One region of the Pantoea dispersa genome, then DNA from elsewhere that is predicted to be linked to it. Evidence: predicted binding sites of a transcription regulator. Region 1 holds the regulator's gene; each other region holds the start of a gene.
The links. Region 1 encodes sigma-54, which starts transcription at its own class of promoters, with help from an activator protein. Its sites were predicted from a motif close to GTTGGCACANNTTTCGCTNT; they were not measured.
Positions count from the first base shown of each region.

Region 1 (5,296 bases):
CTTCGTCAAAACCGGCTTCAAACAGCTCAATGACCGCGGCCAGCGCCTGGGTTTCCTGCGGGCCGCTGGCCTCGATTTCGATATGACCGCCTTTAGCGGAGTCGAGCATCAGTAGCGCAATCACGCTGCTGGCTTCGGCTTCGGTACCGGCCTCGTTACGCAGCAGCACTTCCGCATCAAAACTCTGCACCAGCTCAAACAGCTTCATCGCCGGGCGCGCATGCATACCCAGCTTATTTCGAATCTCAACGGTTTGCTTCACGGTCATGATTTGCGTTTTTCCAGGGTGCGATGACGGGACTGCACATTTTTACCGCGCGAACGGAAATAGTCTGCCAGCTGTTCGGCAATGTAGACCGAACGGTGCTTACCGCCGGTACAGCCAATCGCCACAGTCAGATAGCTGCGGTTATTGGTTTCCAGCATCGGCAGCCACAGCTCGAGATAGCTGCGCGTCTGGTAGATAAAGTTATGCACTTCGGTGTGACGATCAAGGAAGGCCGCCACCGGACGATCGAGCCCGGTCATCGGACGCAGCTTCGGATCCCAGTGCGGGTTAGGCAGGAAACGCACGTCAAACACGTAATCGGCGTCGATCGGGATGCCGTGCTTGAAGCCGAAGGATTCAAACACCATGGTGAGTTCGCGCTCACGCTTGCCCAGCAGGCGCGTGCGCAGCATTTCTGCCAGCTCATGCACCGACATCTCTGAGGTATCGATGATCAGATCGGCACGCGAGCGCAGCGGCTCCAGCAGATCGTTTTCCTCATCAATGGCGCTTTCCAGCGACAGATTTTTGCTGGAGAGCGGATGCAGGCGGCGCGTGTCGCTGTAGCGGCGGATCAGCGTATTGCGATCGGCGTCCAGAAACAGCAGCTGTGGCGAGAACGCTTCCGGCAGATTGTTCAGTGCCTGCTCAAACACCTCCGGTGATTCCGGCATGTTGCGCACGTCAATGCTAACCGCCGCTGAGATATTGCGCTCGGTTAAGGTGTTCGCCAGCTCCGGCAGCAGCACCACCGGCAGGTTATCGACACAGTAGAAGCCCATATCCTCAAGGGCGCGCAGCGCGACTGATTTTCCTGAGCCTGACCGACCGCTAACGATCATCAGCACCATCACATTTCTCCCGTGTTAAACCGGCACGCAGGCCGGTAAAAGTGTCTGTCGCTTAAGCGTGATCTTCCTGAGCTTCTGTAATGATGGCGTAGAGCTCTTCATCGCTCTGTGCCGCGCGCAAACGGCGGCAGACGGTTTTATCCGCCAGGCGTTTCGCCACCAGCGACAGGGTGTGCAGATGGGTTTTGCACTGGTCTGCGGGCACCAGCAGGGCAAACAGCAGGTCAACCGGCTGGTTGTCGACGGCGTCAAAGGCGATAGGCTGGTCGAGGCTGATAAACACGCCAACGGCGCGCAGCGTATCCTCCTCCAGCTTGCCGTGCGGGATGGCGATGCCGTTGCCAATGCCGGTACTGCCCATGCGTTCACGGGTCAGGATGGCTTCAAAAAGCGTCTGGTGCGGCAGATTGAGCTGCTTAGCGGCCAGCTCGCTGATAATTTCCAGCGCGCGCTTTTTACTCTGGCAGTGTACGCCGCTGCGGGTGCAGTCCAGCGAAAGGACCGCGCTCAATTCCAGTGTCAGATCGTTGTTCATCATCGTTTCACTTGCGTGTTCACATAGCCGTAAGGCACGTACCGGGACACCGCGAACGGGCAGGGCAGGTGACTGCAGGCGCTTGCGCAGATGACAAAACGGGGCGGTGACCCGCCCCATTTCTCCTCTGAGTGCTGAACCCGTCAGCACTCTGCAAGCGTGAAGGTTAGTGTTTTTTCAGTTTGTCTTTGTGTTTGGTCAGCTGACGGGCCAGCTTGTCAATCAACCCGTCGATGGCCGCGTACATGTCTTCCGCTTCCGATGTGGCGTGCAGCTCCCCGCCGTTGACGTGCAGGGTTGCTTCCGCAATCTGCGTCACCTTCTCCACTTTCAGAACAATATAAACCTGATTGATACGATCAAAATAGTGTTCCAGTTTGGCAAATTTGTTATTTACAAATTCGCGCAGTGGGTCGGTTATCTCAACATTCAGTCCGGTAAGGTTTAGCTGCATAGGTCTTCCTTCTTGTTTCGGTCAAACCAGCTGCTTGCGCTGGTTTGATGGCGGTATAGATAAAGACTCGCGATACTTAGCAACCGTACGTCGCGCCACCATGATGCCCTGTTCAGATAACATGGAGGTCAGTTTGCTGTCGCTCAAGGGTTTTGCGGGATTTTCCGCGGAGATTAATTTTTTCACCAGTGCACGGATCGCCGTCGACGAGGCTTCGCCACCGCCTTCGGTGCTGACGTGACTGGAGAAAAAATACTTCAGTTCAAAAATGCCACGCGGGCTGTGCAAATACTTTTGCGTGGTGACGCGGGAAATGGTGGATTCATGCATATCCACGGCCTGGGCGATATCCGCCAGTACCATCGGACGCATATACTCTTCACCCTGTTCAAAAAACGCCTGCTGCTGTTCGACAATACAGCGCGTCACTTTCAGCAGCGTGTCGTTGCGGCTCTCCAGGCTCTTAATCAGCCAGCGGGCTTCCTGTAAGTTGCTGCGAATAAACTGACTGTCACTGTCATTACGCGCAGAACCGCCCATCGCGGCGTAATGCTGATTAATCTTCAGGCGCGGCAGGCTGTCAGCGTTCAGCTCCACCGTCCAGCGTGTGCCAGTCTTGCGCACCAGCACATCGGGAATCACATACTCGGGCTCGCTGGTATTGATGGACTGCCCGGGGCGCGGATCGAGCGACTGAATCAGCAGCATCGCTTCCTTCAGCACCTCTTCTTTCAGCCGCGTCACGCGCATCAGGCTGCGGAAATCGTGGTTAGCCAGCAGGTCGAGGTGCTCGCTGACGATCAGCCGTGCTTCGTTCAGCATCGGCATATCGGCCGCATACTGCGACAGCTGTACCAGCAGGCAGTCACGCAGATCGCGTGCGCCGACGCCCACCGGATCGAAACGCTGTACGCGCTTCAGCACCGCTTCCACCTCTTCCAGCGTCAGCTCTTCGTCACCAATACTCTCACAAATGTCCTGTAAGCTGACGGTGAGATAACCGGTATCGTCAATGGCATCGACGATGGAGGTAGCGATGGCGCGGTCGGTGTCGGTGAACGGCGTCAGTTCCACCTGCCACATCAGATAGTCCTGCAGCGACTGCGTGGTTTCACCCTGATACACCGGCAGCTCGTCGTCCTGGTAATCGGTGCCGGTGCCGGAGGGCGTGCCGGCCGTGTAGATCTCGTCCCAGGAGGCATCGAGCGGCAGCTCTTCCGGCATCTCTTTCTGTTCGAGTGCCTCACGGGTATCTAACGCCTCGTTCTCCTGAAATTCGCGGGCGTCGACTTCATCGTGCAGATCGGTTTGTTCAAGCAGCGGATTGCTTTCCAGCGCCAGTTGCAGTTCCTGCTGGAGTTCAAGCGTAGAGAGTTGCAGCAAGCGGATTGCCTGCTGCAACTGGGGAGTCATCGCCAGCTGTTGGCTGAGCCTGAGTTGCAAACCTTGCTTCATAATCCGGCTAGAATTTCCTAAGCAAATGTCGGGTATGCCGACACCTTATCAGAGTCTGAACTCTTCGCCCAAATAAACCCGCTTAACCTGCTCATCTGCAAGAATTTCATCTGGCGTGCCGTGGGCAATCAGATGGCCCTGGCTGACGATATATGCGCGCTCACACACCGCGAGCGTTTCACGCACGTTGTGGTCGGTGATCAGCACGCCGAGGCCGCTGTCACGCAGGTGTTCGATGATCTTTTTGATATCGATAACGGAGATGGGGTCAACGCCGGCAAAAGGTTCATCCAGCAGGATAAACTTTGGATTGGCGGCCAGTGCACGGGCAATCTCGACGCGACGACGTTCACCGCCTGACAGCGCCTGGCCCATGCTGTCGCGCAGATGGCCGATGTGGAACTCGTCCATCAGCTCATTGGCGCGATCCTGACGCTGCTCTTCCGTCAGGTCGTCACGCACCTGCAGTACTGCCATCAGGTTGTCGTAGACGCTCAGACGGCGAAAGATCGACGCTTCCTGCGGCAGATAACCGATGCCGCGCCGCGCGCGCGCATGCAGCGGCAGAATACTGATATCTTCTTCATCAATAATAATGCGGCCGGCATCGCGCGGCACGATGCCTACCACCATGTAGAAGGTGGTGGTTTTACCGGCCCCGTTGGGACCCAGCAGGCCGACAATCTCGCCGGATTTCACCTGCAGGCTGACATCTTCTACTACGCGACGGCCTTTGTAGGCTTTCGCCAGGTTTTCAGCGACTAATGTGGCCATAGCGATCAGTTACTCTTTTTGGGGCTCGCAGACGAACCGTTTTTATCCTGCAGCTGCGACGGCACCAGCACGGTGGTGACACGCTTGCTCTGGCCCTGACTGTAGGCCTGCATTTTCTGCTCTTTCACCAGATAGGTGATGCGATCGCCTTTGATGTTGCTGTCCTGCTGCTCAATAAAGGCGTTGCCGGTCAGCTCGACGAAATCGTTGGCCAGCTCATAGTGCAGTTTGGCGGCGTGCCCCTGCACCGGTTTGCCGTTGTCCTGCATCTGATAAAAGGTGGCTGGATTGCCGTAGGCATCAACGATGGTTTTGTTGCTGTCGCCGCCGGGACGCGTTACCACCACTTTATCGGCGGTAATTTTGATGGTGCCCTGGGTCACGATCACGTTGCCGGTAAAGGTGGCGACGTTACCCTGCAAATCGAGCGCCTGGTTCACCGAGTCGATGTTAACCGGCTTGTCCGAATCGCCCGTTAACGCCAGCGCCGGCAGGCTGGTTGCCAGCAGCGCACTCACCAGCAGCAACTTAAGGCTATTTTTGTTCATTTTGAATTTCATAGGAGGTTTTGACCTTTTCAAGCAGCTCGGCATTCTTTGTCCGTAGGTTGCCGCGCATCTTCATGCCAGTGGAGTTAAAACTGCGGCCAAATAGGGTGACCTGATCGTCAGACGTCACATCCTGGCTGACCAGATTAACCTGAGCATTATCCGTGATGATGCGCTCAAGCTGGGAATCCTGCGTCAATGTGTGTACTTCAACGTGGCCATAAAGATACAGCATACGATCTTTCGTCAGCTTTGCCTTGTCAGCACGAACCGACCACGTGGGCACTTTGTTTTCGTCGTAAGTGGTCATCACCGGATTATCGAACCAGCTCACTTCTTCGGCCGAAAAGTAGGTCACTTTATCCGAGACCAGCTTATAGGCCAGCGCACCCGTCGGGTTATACACCACGG
Region 1 covers NZ_CP082346.1:3,467,539-3,472,834, reverse strand. Annotated here, with positions in the region: gene npr (PTS phosphocarrier protein NPr) at 1-268, opposite strand, end outside; gene rapZ (RNase adapter RapZ) at 265-1,119, opposite strand; gene ptsN (PTS IIA-like nitrogen regulatory protein PtsN) at 1,172-1,654, opposite strand; gene hpf (ribosome hibernation promoting factor) at 1,821-2,108, opposite strand; gene rpoN (RNA polymerase factor sigma-54) at 2,130-3,563, opposite strand; gene lptB (LPS export ABC transporter ATP-binding protein) at 3,612-4,337, opposite strand; gene lptA (lipopolysaccharide ABC transporter substrate-binding protein LptA) at 4,343-4,897, opposite strand; gene lptC (LPS export ABC transporter periplasmic protein LptC) at 4,872-5,296, opposite strand, start outside.

Region 2 (5,296 bases), 890 kb from region 1:
GCCTCGACTTCTGCATCGAACAACTTCAGCAACAGCAAGTGATTGCTTACCCTACCGAAGCCGTATTCGGCCTTGGCTGCGATCCGGACAGCGAAAGCGCGGTGATGGCCCTGCTGGAGCTGAAACAGCGCCCGGTAGAAAAGGGGCTGATCCTGATCGCCGCTGATTATGCGCAGCTCGAGCCTTATATTGCCGATCGCGAACTCACCGTGCTGCAGCGCGAACGTATGTTTGCCAGCTGGCCGGGTCCGGTCACCTATGTGGTGCCTGCTTCGCCGCATACGCCGCGCTGGTTAACCGGCCGCTTTGATTCGCTGGCGATTCGCGTCAGCGATCATCCGCAGGTTCAGGCGCTGTGTCGCGGATTTGGCAAGCCGCTGGTCTCAACCAGCGCGAATTTAACCGGTCAGCCGCCGTGCCGCAGCGCCGCCGAAGTGGCAGAGCAGTTTGGCTCGCAGTTCCCGGTGTTGCAGGCGGCCACCGGCGGTCGCCTGAATCCTTCTGAAATCCGCGATGCTATTAGCGGTGAACTCATTCGTCAGGGCTGATTATGGAAAAGTTTGCCGTTTTTGGTCATCCCATCGCCCACAGCAAATCTCCGTTTATTCACGCCGCTTTTGCTGAGCAGACCGGTATTGAACATCCCTACGGACGCATCTGCGCACCGCTGGAAGGGTTCCCGCAGGCGATAGAGGCGTTTTTTGCGGCTGGTGGCAAAGGCGCCAATGTTACGCTGCCGTTTAAACAGCAGGCATGGGAATTCGCGGATGAGCTCAGCGAACGCGCGGCATTATCCGGCGCGGTTAATACCTTAAAGAAGAGAGCCGATGGTTCGATTCTGGGTGATAACACGGACGGCATCGGCCTGCTGAGCGATCTGCAACGGCTGCAGCTGATCCGGCCGGGCGATCGCATTCTGCTGGTGGGCGCGGGCGGTGCGGCGCGTGGGGTGATCCTGCCGCTGCTCTCGACGGGCTGCGCGCTGGTGGTGGTAAACCGCACGGCAGAACGCGCGCAACAGCTGGCTGAGCTTTTCCAGCACAGTGGGGCGATCCAGGCGATGAGTTTTGATCAACTGGCCGGTGAACGTTTTGATCTGATCATCAATGCCACCTCCAGCGGCGTAGCGGGCGACGTGCCGCCGCTGCCGGTTACGCTGATTGATGCGCAGGTGCGCTGTTACGACATGTTTTATCAGCAGGGGCTGACGCCATTTCTGGCGTGGTGCCAGCAGCACGGCACACAGCAGCTGGCGGATGGACTCGGCATGCTGGTGGGCCAGGCGGCGCATGCGTTTCAGCTGTGGCATGGCGTTATGCCGGAGATCGCGCCGGTCATCGATCAACTTAAACAGGCGATGCAGGCATGAATCAGGCTATCCAGTTTCCCGATCGGGAAAGCTGGGACGCAGTCCGGCAGGCGGTGCTGTTCCCGGTATTAGTAAATGGTATGGGACTAACCTGCGCAATATCGCTGCCGGCGCTGCAGCAGCGCTTTGGTGCCGGAGAGGCGATGGCGCTGTTTAGCGCGCATCGCTGGGATCTGGAGGAAGAGGCCGAGCAGCTGCTCCGGGCGGAGCAGGCCGACGATCAGGGCTGGCTGTGGCTGCCCTGAGCCAGGTATTCATCTTTCCAGCCGACATAATTACTGGCCGAATAAAGCAGTCCGGCTATTTCCGCTTCGCTTAGTGGCCTGATCTGCTTCACCGGGCTGCCTAAATAGAGATAGCCGCTTTGCAGGCGTTTACCGGGTGGCACCAGGCTGCCGGCGCCAATCATCACCTCATCTTCGACGATCGCGCCATCCAGCAGGATCGAGCCCATACCCACCAGCACGCGGTTGCCAATGGTGCAGCCGTGCAGCATTGCTTTGTGTCCTACTGTTACGTCTTCACCGATGACCAATGGAAAGCCATCGGGATTACTGCTGGATTTATGCGTAACGTGCAGCACGCTGCCATCCTGGATATTGCTGCGTTTACCAATCACTACTTTATTCACGTCACCGCGGATTGCTACCAGTGGCCAGATGCTGACATCATCAGCCAGCTCGACTTCGCCAACGACCACGCTGCTGCTATCCACCATCACGCGCTCACCGGTATGGGGAATATGTTGCTTATAAGGGCGCAGGGCTACAGACATTCTATTTCTCCTTTTTTAATGTTTCCCGCTAGCCTGCGACTTCCGGTGCGGGTAAACAAGCTGATTTTTGCGCGGATCGCTCGCGATCGCAGCGAAAAGAGTGAAAACTCGCCAGTCGATAAAAAAGATCGAAAAAAGGGGTTGTGCAAAAAATCCGGATCCCTATAATGCGCCACCACTGAGACGGCAAAGCGGCAACGTAGGCGGCTCAGCAGGGCGTGAAGCGATTCACCCCGCCGGAGAAAAACGCTGAAAAAAGTGTTTGACTCTGAAGGAGGAAAGCGTAATATACGCCACCTCGCGACAGCAGGCCGAACGCCGCGTCGCACCGCTCTTTAACAATTTATCAGACAATCTGTGTGGGCACTCGCAGGATTGATATCAGCGTCTCCGGACGTAAAAAATATCAAGTCTTTGCTGAGTGAACACGTAATTCATTACGAAGTTTAATTCACAGAGCATCGCTGCACTGGTTGCAGCAAATCAAACTTTAAATTGAAGAGTTTGATCATGGCTCAGATTGAACGCTGGCGGCAGGCCTAACACATGCAAGTCGAACGGCAGCACAGAAGAGCTTGCTCTTTGGGTGGCGAGTGGCGGACGGGTGAGTAATGTCTGGGAAACTGCCCGATGGAGGGGGATAACTACTGGAAACGGTAGCTAATACCGCATAACGTCGCGAGACCAAAGTGGGGGACCTTCGGGCCTCACACCATCGGATGTGCCCAGATGGGATTAGCTAGTAGGTGGGGTAATGGCTCACCTAGGCGACGATCCCTAGCTGGTCTGAGAGGATGACCAGCCACACTGGAACTGAGACACGGTCCAGACTCCTACGGGAGGCAGCAGTGGGGAATATTGCACAATGGGCGCAAGCCTGATGCAGCCATGCCGCGTGTATGAAGAAGGCCTTCGGGTTGTAAAGTACTTTCAGCGGGGAGGAAGGCGGTGAGGTTAATAACCTTGCCGATTGACGTTACCCGCAGAAGAAGCACCGGCTAACTCCGTGCCAGCAGCCGCGGTAATACGGAGGGTGCAAGCGTTAATCGGAATTACTGGGCGTAAAGCGCACGCAGGCGGTCTGTTAAGTCAGATGTGAAATCCCCGGGCTTAACCTGGGAACTGCATTTGAAACTGGCAGGCTTGAGTCTCGTAGAGGGGGGTAGAATTCCAGGTGTAGCGGTGAAATGCGTAGAGATCTGGAGGAATACCGGTGGCGAAGGCGGCCCCCTGGACGAAGACTGACGCTCAGGTGCGAAAGCGTGGGGAGCAAACAGGATTAGATACCCTGGTAGTCCACGCCGTAAACGATGTCGACTTGGAGGTTGTGCCCTTGAGGCGTGGCTTCCGGAGCTAACGCGTTAAGTCGACCGCCTGGGGAGTACGGCCGCAAGGTTAAAACTCAAATGAATTGACGGGGGCCCGCACAAGCGGTGGAGCATGTGGTTTAATTCGATGCAACGCGAAGAACCTTACCTGGCCTTGACATCCAGAGAACTTAGCAGAGATGCTTTGGTGCCTTCGGGAACTCTGAGACAGGTGCTGCATGGCTGTCGTCAGCTCGTGTTGTGAAATGTTGGGTTAAGTCCCGCAACGAGCGCAACCCTTATCCTTTGTTGCCAGCGGCTCGGCCGGGAACTCAAAGGAGACTGCCGGTGATAAACCGGAGGAAGGTGGGGATGACGTCAAGTCATCATGGCCCTTACGGCCAGGGCTACACACGTGCTACAATGGCGCATACAAAGAGAAGCGACCTCGCGAGAGCAAGCGGACCTCATAAAGTGCGTCGTAGTCCGGATTGGAGTCTGCAACTCGACTCCATGAAGTCGGAATCGCTAGTAATCGTAGATCAGAATGCTACGGTGAATACGTTCCCGGGCCTTGTACACACCGCCCGTCACACCATGGGAGTGGGTTGCAAAAGAAGTAGGTAGCTTAACCTTCGGGAGGGCGCTTACCACTTTGTGATTCATGACTGGGGTGAAGTCGTAACAAGGTAACCGTAGGGGAACCTGCGGTTGGATCACCTCCTTACCTGAAGATACCTTCCCGCGAAGTGCTCACACAGATTGTCTGATGAACTTTAGAGAAGAGCGTAAAACGCCTGCAGGCTTGTAGCTCAGGTGGTTAGAGCGCACCCCTGATAAGGGTGAGGTCGGTGGTTCAAGTCCACTCAGGCCTACCAAATCATTTCTCATGCTGCGTTACAGCGCCGCTCGCATAGAAGACTATGCGTCGCGACACTGCGCCTTGCCTGAAAAATGATTCTCCTTGGTACTCATGCGTTTTACAACACTCATCGGGGCTATAGCTCAGCTGGGAGAGCGCCTGCCTTGCACGCAGGAGGTCAGCGGTTCGATCCCGCTTAGCTCCACCATCAACGAACCCGCGTTGATACAACTTCAGAATGCATTTACTGAATGCATTGCGAAGTTATTGCTCTTTAACAATCCGGAACAAGCTGAAAATTGAAACGACACGTCGTGTTCATTCTCCGTAATAAGAATGAAATTTACGATGTGTTCGGGTCTCTCAAATGCTTGCAGTCTGCAGCGTTGCAAAACGCCTGTGGGTTGTGAGGTTAAGCGACTAAGCGTACACGGTGGATGCCCTGGCAGTCAGAGGCGATGAAGGACGTGCTAATCTGCGAAAAGCGACGGTAAGGTGATATGAACCGCTACAGCCGTCGATGTCCGAATGGGGAAACCCGGTGCACTCTGTGCATCATCGTTAACTGAATACATAGGTTAACGAGGCGAACCGGGGGAACTGAAACATCTAAGTACCCCGAGGAAAAGAAATCAACCGAGATTCCCCCAGTAGCGGCGAGCGAACGGGGAGCAGCCCAGGACCTGAATCAGCTTGTGCATCAGTGGAAGCGTCTGGAAAGTCGCGCGATACCGGGTGACAGCCCCGTACACGAAGATGCATAAGCTGTGAGTCCGACGAGTAGGGCGGGACACGTGGTATCCTGTCTGAATATGGGGGGACCATCCTCCAAGGCTAAATACTCCTGACTGACCGATAGTGAACCAGTACCGTGAGGGAAAGGCGAAAAGAACCCCGGCGAGGGGAGTGAAACAGAACCTGAAACCGTGTACGTACAAGCAGTGGGAGCCTACTTGTTAGGTGACTGCGTACCTTTTGTATAA
Region 2 covers NZ_CP082346.1:341,249-346,544, forward strand. Annotated here, with positions in the region: gene tsaC (L-threonylcarbamoyladenylate synthase type 1 TsaC) at 1-548, shown strand, start outside; gene aroE (shikimate dehydrogenase) at 551-1,369, shown strand; gene K7H94_RS01655 (DUF1488 family protein) at 1,366-1,614, shown strand; gene K7H94_RS01660 (gamma carbonic anhydrase family protein) at 1,590-2,144, opposite strand; rRNA gene K7H94_RS01665 (16S ribosomal RNA) at 2,637-4,178, shown strand; tRNA gene K7H94_RS01670 (tRNA-Ile) at 4,253-4,329, shown strand; tRNA gene K7H94_RS01675 (tRNA-Ala) at 4,446-4,521, shown strand; rRNA gene K7H94_RS01680 (23S ribosomal RNA) at 4,724-5,296, shown strand, end outside.
Region 2: a site for sigma-54 is predicted at 2,233-2,252, ahead of K7H94_RS01660 (gamma carbonic anhydrase family protein). Genes of this name have one in related genera too.

Region 3 (5,296 bases), 520 kb from region 1:
TGAGCCTGATTCAGCGCCATTTTGATATCGATCAGGGCGAGATTTGCTATCACGCCATTCCGCTGCCGCAGCTGCGGTTGGACAGCTGGCGCAGCCGGCTGGCGGTGGTCAGCCAGACGCCGTTCCTGTTTTCCGATACCGTTGCGAATAACCTGGCGCTGGGCCGCCCGGAGGCAACGCAGGAAGAGATCGAGCGCGTGGCGCAGATGGCCTGCGTGCACGATGACATTCTGCGTCTGCCGCAGGGGTACGCGACCGAAGTGGGCGAGCGCGGCGTCATGCTCTCTGGCGGGCAGAAACAGCGCATCGCCATTGCGCGTGCGCTGTTGCTCAACGCGGAGATTCTGATCCTCGACGATGCGCTGTCGGCGGTTGATGGCCGTACCGAACATGAAATCCTGCATAACCTGCGCCTGTGGGGCAAAGGGCGCACGCTGATCATCAGCGCGCATCGGCTGTCGGCGCTGACCGAAGCCAGCGAGATTCTGGTATTGCAGCAGGGCGCAGTGGCACAGCGCGGCGATCACGATACGCTGGCGGCGCAGCCGGGCTGGTATCGCGATATGTATCGCTATCAGCAGCTGGAAGCCGCGCTGGATGAGGACGAGTCAGAACAGGGAGCCGACCATGGCTAAATCGCAACGCTTATGGCCAACGCTGAAACGCCTGCTGGCTTACGGTAAACCGTGGCGCAAATCGCTGTGGCTGGCCGTCGGCATGCTGTGGATCGCTGCTGCTGCCGAAGTCACCGGTCCGGTGCTGGTGAGCTATTTTATCGATAACCTGGTGGCAAAACACCAGATGCCGTGGGGCATCGTGGCCGGGCTGCTGGTGGGCTTTGTGCTGCTACAGCTGCTGGCAGCGGGTCTGCACTATATCCAGGCGCTGCTGTTTAACCGCGCGGCGATTGGCGTTGTGCAGCAGCTGCGCGTCGACGTGATGAATGCGGCGCTGCGCCAGCCGCTCAGTGCCTTCGATACCCAGCCGGTAGGGCAGATTATTTCGCGCGTCACCAACGACACCGAAGTGATCAAAGATCTTTACGTCACGGTGGTGGCCACTGTGCTGCGCAGCGCTGCGCTGATTGGCGCGATGCTGGTGGCGATGTTTGCACTCGACTGGCGTATGGCGCTGGTGGCGCTGGTGATTTTCCCGCTGGTGTTAACGGTGATGCTGATCTATCAGCGCTACAGCACGCCGATTGCGCGCCGCGTACGTAGCTATCTGGCCGAAATCAATAATGGCTTCAACGAAGTGATTAACGGCATGAGCGTGATCCAGCAGTTTCGCCAGCAGGCACGCTTTGGCGAGCGCATGGGCGAAGCCAGCCGTTCACACTATCTGGCGCGGATGGAGACGCTGCGGCTGGACGGCTTTCTGCTGCGTCCGCTGCTCAGCCTGTTTTCTGCACTGATTTTGTGCGGTCTGCTGATGCTGTTCAGCTTTGCTACGCCGGGCGTGTTTGAGGTTGGCGTGCTCTATGCCTTTATCACTTATCTTGGCCGCCTTAACGAGCCACTGATTGAGCTCACCACGCAGCAGTCAATGCTGCAGCAGGCGGTGGTGTCGGGCGAGCGTATTTTTGAACTGATGGATGCGGCGCAGCAGGGCTACGGCAGTGACGCTCAGCCGCTGGCTTCCGGGCGTATCACCCTGCGCGATGTCAGCTTTGCCTACCGCGACAACCGCGACGTGCTCAGCCATATCGATCTCGAGGTGCCGGCGCGCGGCTTCGTGGCACTGGTCGGCCACACCGGCAGCGGCAAAAGCACCTTAGCCAATCTGCTGATGGGCTACTATCCGGTGACGCGCGGCAGCATAGAACTGGATGGCCGCCCGCTGCGCCAGCTGACGCACGATGTGCTGCGCGGCAGCGTGGCGATGGTGCAACAGGATCCGGTGGTACTGGCCGATACGCTGCTGGCCAACGTGCGTTTGGGACGCGATATCAGCGAAGAGGACGTGTGGCGCGCGCTGGAGAAGGTGCAGCTGGCACCGCTGGCCCGCGCGATGCGCGACGGTATTCATACCCGGCTCGGTGAGCAGGGGAACACGCTGTCGGTCGGGCAGAAGCAGCTGCTGGCGCTGGCACGCGTGCTGGTGTCGCTGCCGCAGATTCTGATCCTCGATGAGGCCACTGCCAATATCGACTCAGGCACCGAGCAGGCGATTCAGCAGGCGCTGCGCACGCTGCGCCAGCACAGCACACTGGTGGTGATTGCTCACCGTCTTTCCACCATCACCGAAGCGGATCAGATTCTGGTGCTGCACCGTGGTCAGGTAGTCGAACGCGGCACACACACCGAACTGCTGGCGCAGCAGGGCCGTTACTGGCAGATGTACCAGCTGCAGCAGGCTGGCGATGAACTCGCGGCGGGCATACCCGCAACGGCAGAGGGGTGATTTGCACCTTTTTTGCGCAGATTTATCGGAATGTTCTGTATTGATGCACTCCTTTGAGGCCGCAAGCACCAAAGGAGTGCAGTAAAGTCCCACCTTTCTGTTTTTCCGAGTGAAAACCTTGCCCGTTACGCCATACCGGAGCGCGATACTCTGCGCCCGGCAGCCTTAGCGCCCACTTTTGCCATTTGTGGCACAGCCTTTGCTTAACTCTCTGCGTGTCCGCGAAGACTCACCTATTTTTATATCCGGAGGGGAACGTATGAAGCTGGTTACCGTGGTAATCAAACCATTTAAGCTGGAGGACGTGCGTGAAGCCTTATCCTCCATTGGCATTCAGGGCCTGACCGTGACCGAAGTGAAAGGCTTCGGTCGTCAGAAAGGCCATGCAGAACTGTACCGCGGTGCCGAGTACAGCGTTAACTTCCTGCCAAAAGTAAAAATCGATATTGCGATTGCGGACGATCAGCTGGATGAAGTGGTGGATGTGATCAGCAAAGCCGCGTACACCGGCAAAATTGGCGACGGCAAAATTTTCGTCGCGGAACTGCAGCGCGTGATTCGTATTCGTACCGGCGAGACCGACGAAGCAGCACTGTAACTGGGGCTCTGAATTGTGATGGGATGGAAAGAAATGAATAAAGTAATGACTAAGTTGGGCCTCACCAGCCTGGCGCTGTTACCGTCTCTTGCGATGGCAGCTGCGCCTGCCGTAGCGGATAAAGCCGATAACGCGTTTATGATGATTTGTACCGCGCTGGTACTGTTCATGACAATTCCCGGCATTGCCCTGTTTTACGGCGGCCTGATTCGCGGCAAAAACGTGCTGTCGATGCTGACGCAGGTCGCGGTGACGTTCGCGTTAGTGTGCGTACTGTGGATCGTCTACGGCTACTCGCTGGCGTTCAGCGAAGGCAACGCCTTCTTCGGTAACTTCCAGTGGGCGATGCTGAAAAATATTGAGCTGAAAGCGGTGATGGGCAGCTTCTATCAGTACATTCACGTGGCGTTCCAGGCTTCCTTTGCCTGTATCACCGTGGGGCTGATTGTTGGTTCGCTGGCTGAGCGTATTCGCTTCTCTGCGGTACTGATTTTCGTACTGGTGTGGCTGACGCTGGCCTATCTGCCTATCGCACATATGGTGTGGGCTGGCGGCTTCCTGGCACAGGATGGCGCGCTGGACTTCGCTGGCGGTACCGTGGTGCACATCAACGCCGCCGTTGCCGGTCTGGTTGGTGCTTACCTGGTAGGCAAGCGTGCTGGCTTCGGTAAAGAAGCGTTCAAACCGCATAACCTGCCGATGGTGTTTACCGGTACCGCGATTCTGTACGTTGGCTGGTTCGGTTTCAACGCCGGCTCTGCGTCTTCCGCGAACGAAATCGCGGCGCTGGCCTTCCTGAATACCGTGGTGGCCACTGCGGGTGCCGTGCTGTCGTGGGTGTTCGGTGAGTGGGCGCTGCGCGGTAAGCCTTCACTGCTGGGTGCGTCTTCTGGCTTCATCGCCGGTCTGGTTGCCATCACGCCAGCCTGTGGTTATGTCGGCGTCGGCGGCGCACTGATTATCGGTCTGGCCGGTGGCCTGGCAGGTATCTGGGGTGTGACAACGCTGAAGAAATGGCTGCGCGTGGATGACCCGTGCGACGTGTTCGGTGTGCACGGCGTGTGCGGTATCCTCGGTTGTGTCCTGACCGGCGTGTTTGCCTCCTCGTCACTGGGCGGCGTGGGCTACGCAGAAGGCGTGACTATGGGCCATCAGGTTTGGGTTCAGCTGTTCAGCTGTGGCCTGACCATCGTCTGGTCTGGCGTGGTCGCCTTCATCGGCTTCAAGCTGGCAGATATGATTGTTGGCCTGCGCGTACCGGAAGAACAGGAACGTGAAGGTCTGGATGTGAACAGCCACGGCGAGAACGCTTACAACCAGTAAGTGCCGGCTGGCAGAAGAGCAGTGCGCTATAACTATAATGATGAGAAAGGGGCGAGATAATCGCCCCTTTTTTTATGCTTCGCGCTGACGCATCACCCCTTCCTGCACCGTCGTCGCCACCAGCGTGCCGTCCTGGCTGAAGAACTCACCGCGCACGAAGCCGCGCGCGCCGGACGCTGAGGTGCTTACCACGCTGTACAGGAGCCACTCGGAGAGGTCGAATGGACGGTGGAACCACATGGAGTGGTCAATCGTCGCCACCTGCATATCCGGCTCAAGGAAGCCTTTGCCATGCGGCTGCAGCGCGACCGGCAGAAAGTTGAGATCGGAAGCGTAGCCCAGCAGATATTGATGAATGCGGCGATCGTCCGGCAGCTGGCCATTGGCACGCACCCAGACCTGGCGCAGCGGCTCATCAACGTGGCCTTTCAGCGGATTGTGGATCTGCACCGGACGGATATCCAGTGGGCGCTCGGCGAGGAATTTTTCTTTCAGCTTGAGCGGCAGGTGCGCAGCCAGCCGGTGGGCGAGATCCTGCTCGGAGGGCAGGTTATCGGGTCCCGGCACCTGCGGCATGCTGTTCTGATGTTCGAAGCCATTTTCCGGTGCCTGAAAGGAGGCGGTCATGTAGAAGATCGGCTGACCATTTTGTACGGCGCTGACGCGGCGGGCGCTGAAGCTTTTACCGTCGCGCAGGGTTTCCACATCGTAAATAATGGCTTTCTGGCTGTCGCCCGGGCGCAGAAAGTAGCTGTGGAAGGAGTGAATGATACGGGCTTCCGGCACGGTTTGTTTTGCCGCATACAGCGCCTGTCCCACCACCTGGCCGCCAAACACCTGGCGCAGGCCGAGGTCTTCACTCTGCCCACGAAACAGGCCTTCTTCCAGTTTTTCCAGATTCAATAAATTAAGCAGGTTATGCAGTGCCTGGCTCATAACGGATCCCTCAGTGATGCCAATGGCGTCAGTGTG
Region 3 covers NZ_CP082346.1:2,944,699-2,949,994, reverse strand. Annotated here, with positions in the region: gene K7H94_RS13890 (SmdA family multidrug ABC transporter permease/ATP-binding protein) at 1-635, shown strand, start outside; gene K7H94_RS13885 (SmdB family multidrug efflux ABC transporter permease/ATP-binding protein) at 628-2,403, shown strand; gene glnK (P-II family nitrogen regulator) at 2,663-3,001, shown strand; gene amtB (ammonium transporter AmtB) at 3,035-4,324, shown strand; gene tesB (acyl-CoA thioesterase II) at 4,397-5,260, opposite strand; gene K7H94_RS13865 (hypothetical protein) at 5,257-5,296, opposite strand, start outside.
Region 3: a site for sigma-54 is predicted at 2,590-2,609, ahead of glnK (P-II family nitrogen regulator). Genes of this name have one in related genera too.

Region 4 (5,296 bases), 350 kb from region 1:
TGCCAGGAGAGGGCAACACTCGCGTCCGCTCAGCTCATCAAACTCACCTGCGCTGCCACGATGCGCCAGCCGCACGGCAGCCGTACCCAGGTCTGCTGCTGACGGCCGATCTTTTCTACGCCCTCGCGGGTGAACTCGGTGCTGCACACCGCATAGTCATCGCCAAAAGTGGTGATGACCGTATTGCGCAGCGTGCGATCGAGCCCCTTTGACGGACGCGCCGCGCGAAAGGCGCGAATCTCGTCAATCCCGTACAGATTCTCTCCGGCACCGAGTCGCACCGTACGCGCATCGTGCCAGAACAACTCGTCCAGCACGGCGACATCATTGCTCACCAGCGCCTGCTCGTAGCGGTAAAACGCGGCGGTGACTTCAGCCAGTATCGCCGGACGATCGATATGTTCAGGTGTCATCTTCAGGCATCCATAAAAGAGGTTTGTGGCAGCGTCACACCCTGCTGCTGCAGTGCCCAGGCGGCGCGCAGCGCCAGCTGTTCGTTAAACGGCGCGGCAATCAGCTGCAGGCCAATTGGTAAGCCGCTGGCGGTGAGCAGCGGTACGCTACACACCGGCAGGCCGAGGAACGAAATCGGCTGCGTCAGCATGCCCATGCTGGCGCGTGTCGGCAAATCCTGACCGTTGATGTGGATGGTTTCCTGGCCGATGGTGGTGGCGGTACAGGGCGTGGCCGGGGCGATCAGCACATCATAATGGTCGAACAGCGGCAGCACCTGCTGCTGGAAGTGACGGCGGAAACGCTGGGCCTGCACATACCACGCGGCGGGCAGCATCGCGCCAGCCAGCAGGCGTTCGCGTGAATTCGGCTCAAAGCGTTCTGGCTGGGTGCGCAGCGCTGGCAGATAATGATTGCCGCCTTCCGCGGCGGTCATGATAAACGCGGCCGAGCGCGCCAGTTCGGCCTGGGGCAGCGTCACTTCTTCTGTCGCGCCGAGCGCGCTGGCCGCTACCGTCACCGCCGCGCGCGCCTCATCGCTGCACCAGTCAGCAAAAAAGCCGCCCAGTACCGCGCTGCGCAGCTTTTCGCTGCCTGCAGAGAGCCTGTCACTGACCGGTTCCGCAGGGCGCGCCGCCTGAAACGCATCGCTGGCGTCGCCGCCCTGCAGCGCATCGTAGACCAGACTCAAATCTTCCACCGAGCGGGCAAACGGACCGATGTGATCGAGGCTGGCGACAAACGGATGGCTGCCGCTGCGCGACAGACGACCAAAGGTAGGTTTCAGGCCGAAAATGCCGCACAGCGAAGCAGGCACGCGAATCGAGCCGTTGGTGTCGGTGCCGAGTGAAAAGTGCACCAGCCCGGCAGCGACGGCTGCCGCGGAACCGCCAGATGAACCGCCGGCCACGCGCGACAGATCGCGCGGGTTGCGGGTGGCACCATAATGGGTGTTCTCGGTGGTAAAGCCGTAGGCGTAGGCGTCCATATTCAGCATGCCGGAGAGCAGCGCGCCGCTCTGCTGCAGCTGAGAGACCGCCCACGCATCCTGCTGTGCCACCGGTCGCTCGCTGAACAGGCTGGCACCGGCAAGCGTGCTGTGACCGGCGACGTCAAACAGGTTTTTTACCGCATAGGGAATGCCAGCCAGCGCCGGCAGCGGCTCGCCGCGCTGACACTGCTGATCCAGCCGATCGGCTTCCCGCAGCATGCGCTGCGCGGTGACGGCGGTCCAGGCGTTGATGGCCGGGTTATGCTGTTCAATGGCGGCCAGCGTCTGCTGTGCGATGTCGCGCGCGCTGAGATCGCCCTGCGCCAGTGCCTGCTGCAGCTGGCTAATCGATAAGGCTGCCAGCGTCATGGATGAAACACTCCCGCCACTTCCAGGCGATCGTCCAGCGGCAGCGCCATCAGCGGCTGCGCCATCGCGGCGATACGGTTAAACTGCGTCAGCAGTTCGGCGCGGCGCGTGTCGTCCAGCTCCAGCGCCAGAATCTGTTCCATTTGGGCGATATAGGTTGCCCAGTCCGGTTGTGCACTCATGATTGTCTCCGTTAAAAACCGGCAGCGCTGCCGTTGCTGCGCGGATCAAACGCGCCTTCCAGCATGCCATTGTTGTGTCTGACGATGGCGCCAGCGTGGCCCACCACTTCACTGTATTCAGCCAGCAGTTCGACCTCATGACCGAGCGCGCGCAGTTGCTGCACGGTTTCAGGCGCGATGCGCGCCTCCAGCTTGAGGGAGTCCGAGGATTGGCCCCACGTGCGGCCAAGTAGCCAGCGCGGTGCGCTGACCGCCTGCTGCAGCGGCTGGCTCTGAATGACATAGCGGGTAAAGATCGCTGCCTGGGTTTGCGGCTGGCCATCACCGCCCATTGAGCCGTACACCAGCGTGCGGCCATCCTTCAGGCGCGCCGCCGCTGGATTGAGCGTATGGAACGGCTGTTTGCCCGGTGCCAGCGTCAGCAGGTGATCCGGCTGCAGGCTGAACGCCGCGCCACGGTTTTGCCAGGTAATACCGGTGCCGGGCAGCACGACGCCGCTGCCAAATTCGTGGTAAATGCTCTGGATAAAGGAGACCGCCAGGCCGCTGCTGTCCATCACCCCCATCCACACGGTATCGCCCGGTCCGCGTCCGGTGCCCCAGGGCGCGGCGCGATCGTCCCGCACCTGCGCGGCCAGCGTGCCGAGATAATCGGCATTCAGCAGCGACTGCACATCAATCGCCATGTGACGCGGATCGGTGATGTGTTGATCGCGCAAGGCAAAGGCCTGTTTGGTGGCTTCAACGATGCGGTGCACCGTCTGCGCTTCACTGGCGTCGGCCATCGCCAGACGATCGGTGATCCCGAGGATCGCCAGCGATACCAGCCCCTGCGTTGGCGGCGTTATGTTCCAGATATCGCCTTCGCTGTGCGCGAGGTGCAGCGGCGTGCAGCGCCGGGCGCGCTGCCGGTGTAAATCGTCCAGCGTAATCGGCATGCCGAGCGCGCCCATTTCGCGCGCCAGATGGTGCGCCAGCTCACCGCGATAAAAGCTCTCCAGTCCTTGCTCGCTCAGCACGCTCAGCGTCTGCGCCAGCGCCGGCTGGGTAAAACGACTGCCGGCGGCGGGCGGTGCGCCATCAGGCAGAAAGGTGGCGGCAAAACCGGGCTGATGTTGCAGCTCATGCTGTTTTGCCGCCGTCGCTGCCGCCTGCGAGGCGGTGACCGGAATGCCATCGGCCGCATAGCGAATCGCATCGCGCAGCAAACGGCTCAGCGGCAGCGGCGTCGCGCCCAGTTCGTGCGCCAGCGTCAGCGCCTCCTGCCAGCCGCTGACGGTGCCGGCAACCGTCAGTGCCGCTTTAGGGCCGCGATGCGGAATATGGCTCTCACCGTGATAAAAGTCGGGGTGCGCCAGCGAGCCGGCGGCGCCGCTGGCATCGATAGCAATTGGATCGCCGCTGGGCGGCACCACCAGCCAGAAGCCGTCGCCGCCGAGGCCATTCATGTGTGGGTAGACCACCGCAATGGTCGCCGCGGCGGCCACCATGGCTTCCAGCGCGTTGCCGCCTTCACGCAGAACCGCCAGTGCGCTTTCGCTGGCAAGGTGATGTGGCGTCACCGCCATGCCCATCGGGGCCATATTGCTTTGAATCATAATGAACTGTTCCCGGATTATTCTTTGGTAGCGGCGCGATTTGGCGCGCTGGATAGGGAAAACAAGCGCAACAAATTGCGCCGCTACCAGTCTGTACTAATGGTAAAGCAAGAGCCGTTCCAGTTTTGGTGTTACGCCAGCCTGGATCGATTTATGCTAGCTTGTGATGAAACGAAAGTTACAGGACCGATGATGAAACAGCTCGATGAACGCCTTCGCAGTCACTATCCGCAACTGTCGCCGCAGGAGCAGCGCATTGCTGACTTTGTGTTTGACCACTTTGATGATCTGATTAGCTATAACAGCGCTGAGCTGGCGCGGCTCAGCGGCGTATCAAAGGCCACGGTAAGCCGGCTGTTCAAACGCCTCGGCTATGAAAAATACAAAGACATGCGTGATGAGCTGCGCACCCTGCGCCAGAGCGGAATGCCGCTGACCGATAACCGCGATGCGGTGCAGGGCAACACGCTGCTGTCACGTCATTACAAGCAGGAGATGGCGAACCTGACGCAGTGGGTCAACAGCATTGACGCCCGGCAGTTTAGCGAGGTGATTGCCGCGCTTGGCGCCGCACGGCGGGTGTTCATCATTGGGATGCGCAACGCGTATCCGGTGGCGCTGCACCTGCGTCAGCAGCTGCTGCAGGCGCGCGCTCAGGTGCAGGTGTTGCCGCAGCCAGGCCAGACGCTGGGCGAAGAGCTGGTGGACATGACGCCGGAAGATGTGGTGGTGGTGATGGCGTTTCGCCGCCGGCCACGCATCATTCGTCCACTGATGCAGCAGCTGCAGCAGAGCGGCATCCCGGTGCTGGTGCTGTGCGAACCGCAGGCGCAGGGCATTCTCACCCTGGCGCGCTGGCAGCTGTGCGCACCGCTCGACAGCGTTTCCGCCTTTGACAGCTACGCCTCGGCAATGAGCCTGATCAACCTGCTGGCCAACGCGCTACTGCACGAAATGCTGTCGCAGGGGCGTCAGCGCATTCATCAGATTGCCGATCTTTACCAGCAGCTCGACGAGCTGGAACACCGCTAAAGGGCACCGTTTTGGTGCTTTGCACCTTTTTTGATCGCGTCTGCTAACGGGGTGCTCCCCGTTAAGATGCGCCCTTAATCGCCTTAAATCCTCCGCTTAGCCGCTGCGTTTGCTGCCCGTTGTGGTTGGCACATTAGTTGCAAATCAATTTATCAAGAATCTTTTGTTTCACCATTAACTCACCGGGGTGCATAATGAACAAAGTATTACTGGCAGTAGCAGGGGCAGCATTGCTGCTGGCGCAGGCAGGCAGCGCCATGGCCGATCAGCTGCAGGATATCCAGAAGCGTGGCGTGATTCGCGTGGCGGTGCCGCAGGACTTCCCGCCGTTTGGCTCGGTCGGTACCGATTTGCAGCCGCAGGGCTATGACATCGACATGGCGAAATACCTCGCGAAGCAGATGAAACTGAAGTTGCAGCTGGTGCCGGTGACCAGTGCCAACCGCGTACCGTATCTGCAGACCGACAAGGTCGACCTGGTGATCTCCAGCATGGGCAAAAACGCCGAGCGCGAAAAAGTGATCGACTTCAGCCGCGCCTACGCACCGTTCTTCCTCGGCGTGTTCGGCCCGAAAGGCGAGACGCTGAAAGATGCGGCGGCGCTGAGCGGTAAATCGATTGGCGTAACGCGCGGTGCGGTAGAGGACATGGTGCTGAGCGATGTCGCCCCG
Region 4 covers NZ_CP082346.1:3,113,136-3,118,431, reverse strand. Annotated here, with positions in the region: gene hpxZ (oxalurate catabolism protein HpxZ) at 30-413, opposite strand; gene K7H94_RS14675 (AtzE family amidohydrolase) at 416-1,813, opposite strand; gene hpxX (oxalurate catabolism protein HpxX) at 1,810-1,995, opposite strand; gene K7H94_RS14665 (gamma-glutamyltransferase family protein) at 2,007-3,593, opposite strand; gene hpxU (MurR/RpiR family transcriptional regulator HpxU) at 3,786-4,625, shown strand; gene K7H94_RS14655 (transporter substrate-binding domain-containing protein) at 4,820-5,296, shown strand, end outside.
Region 4: a site for sigma-54 is predicted at 3,698-3,717, ahead of K7H94_RS14665 (gamma-glutamyltransferase family protein). Genes of this name have one in related genera too.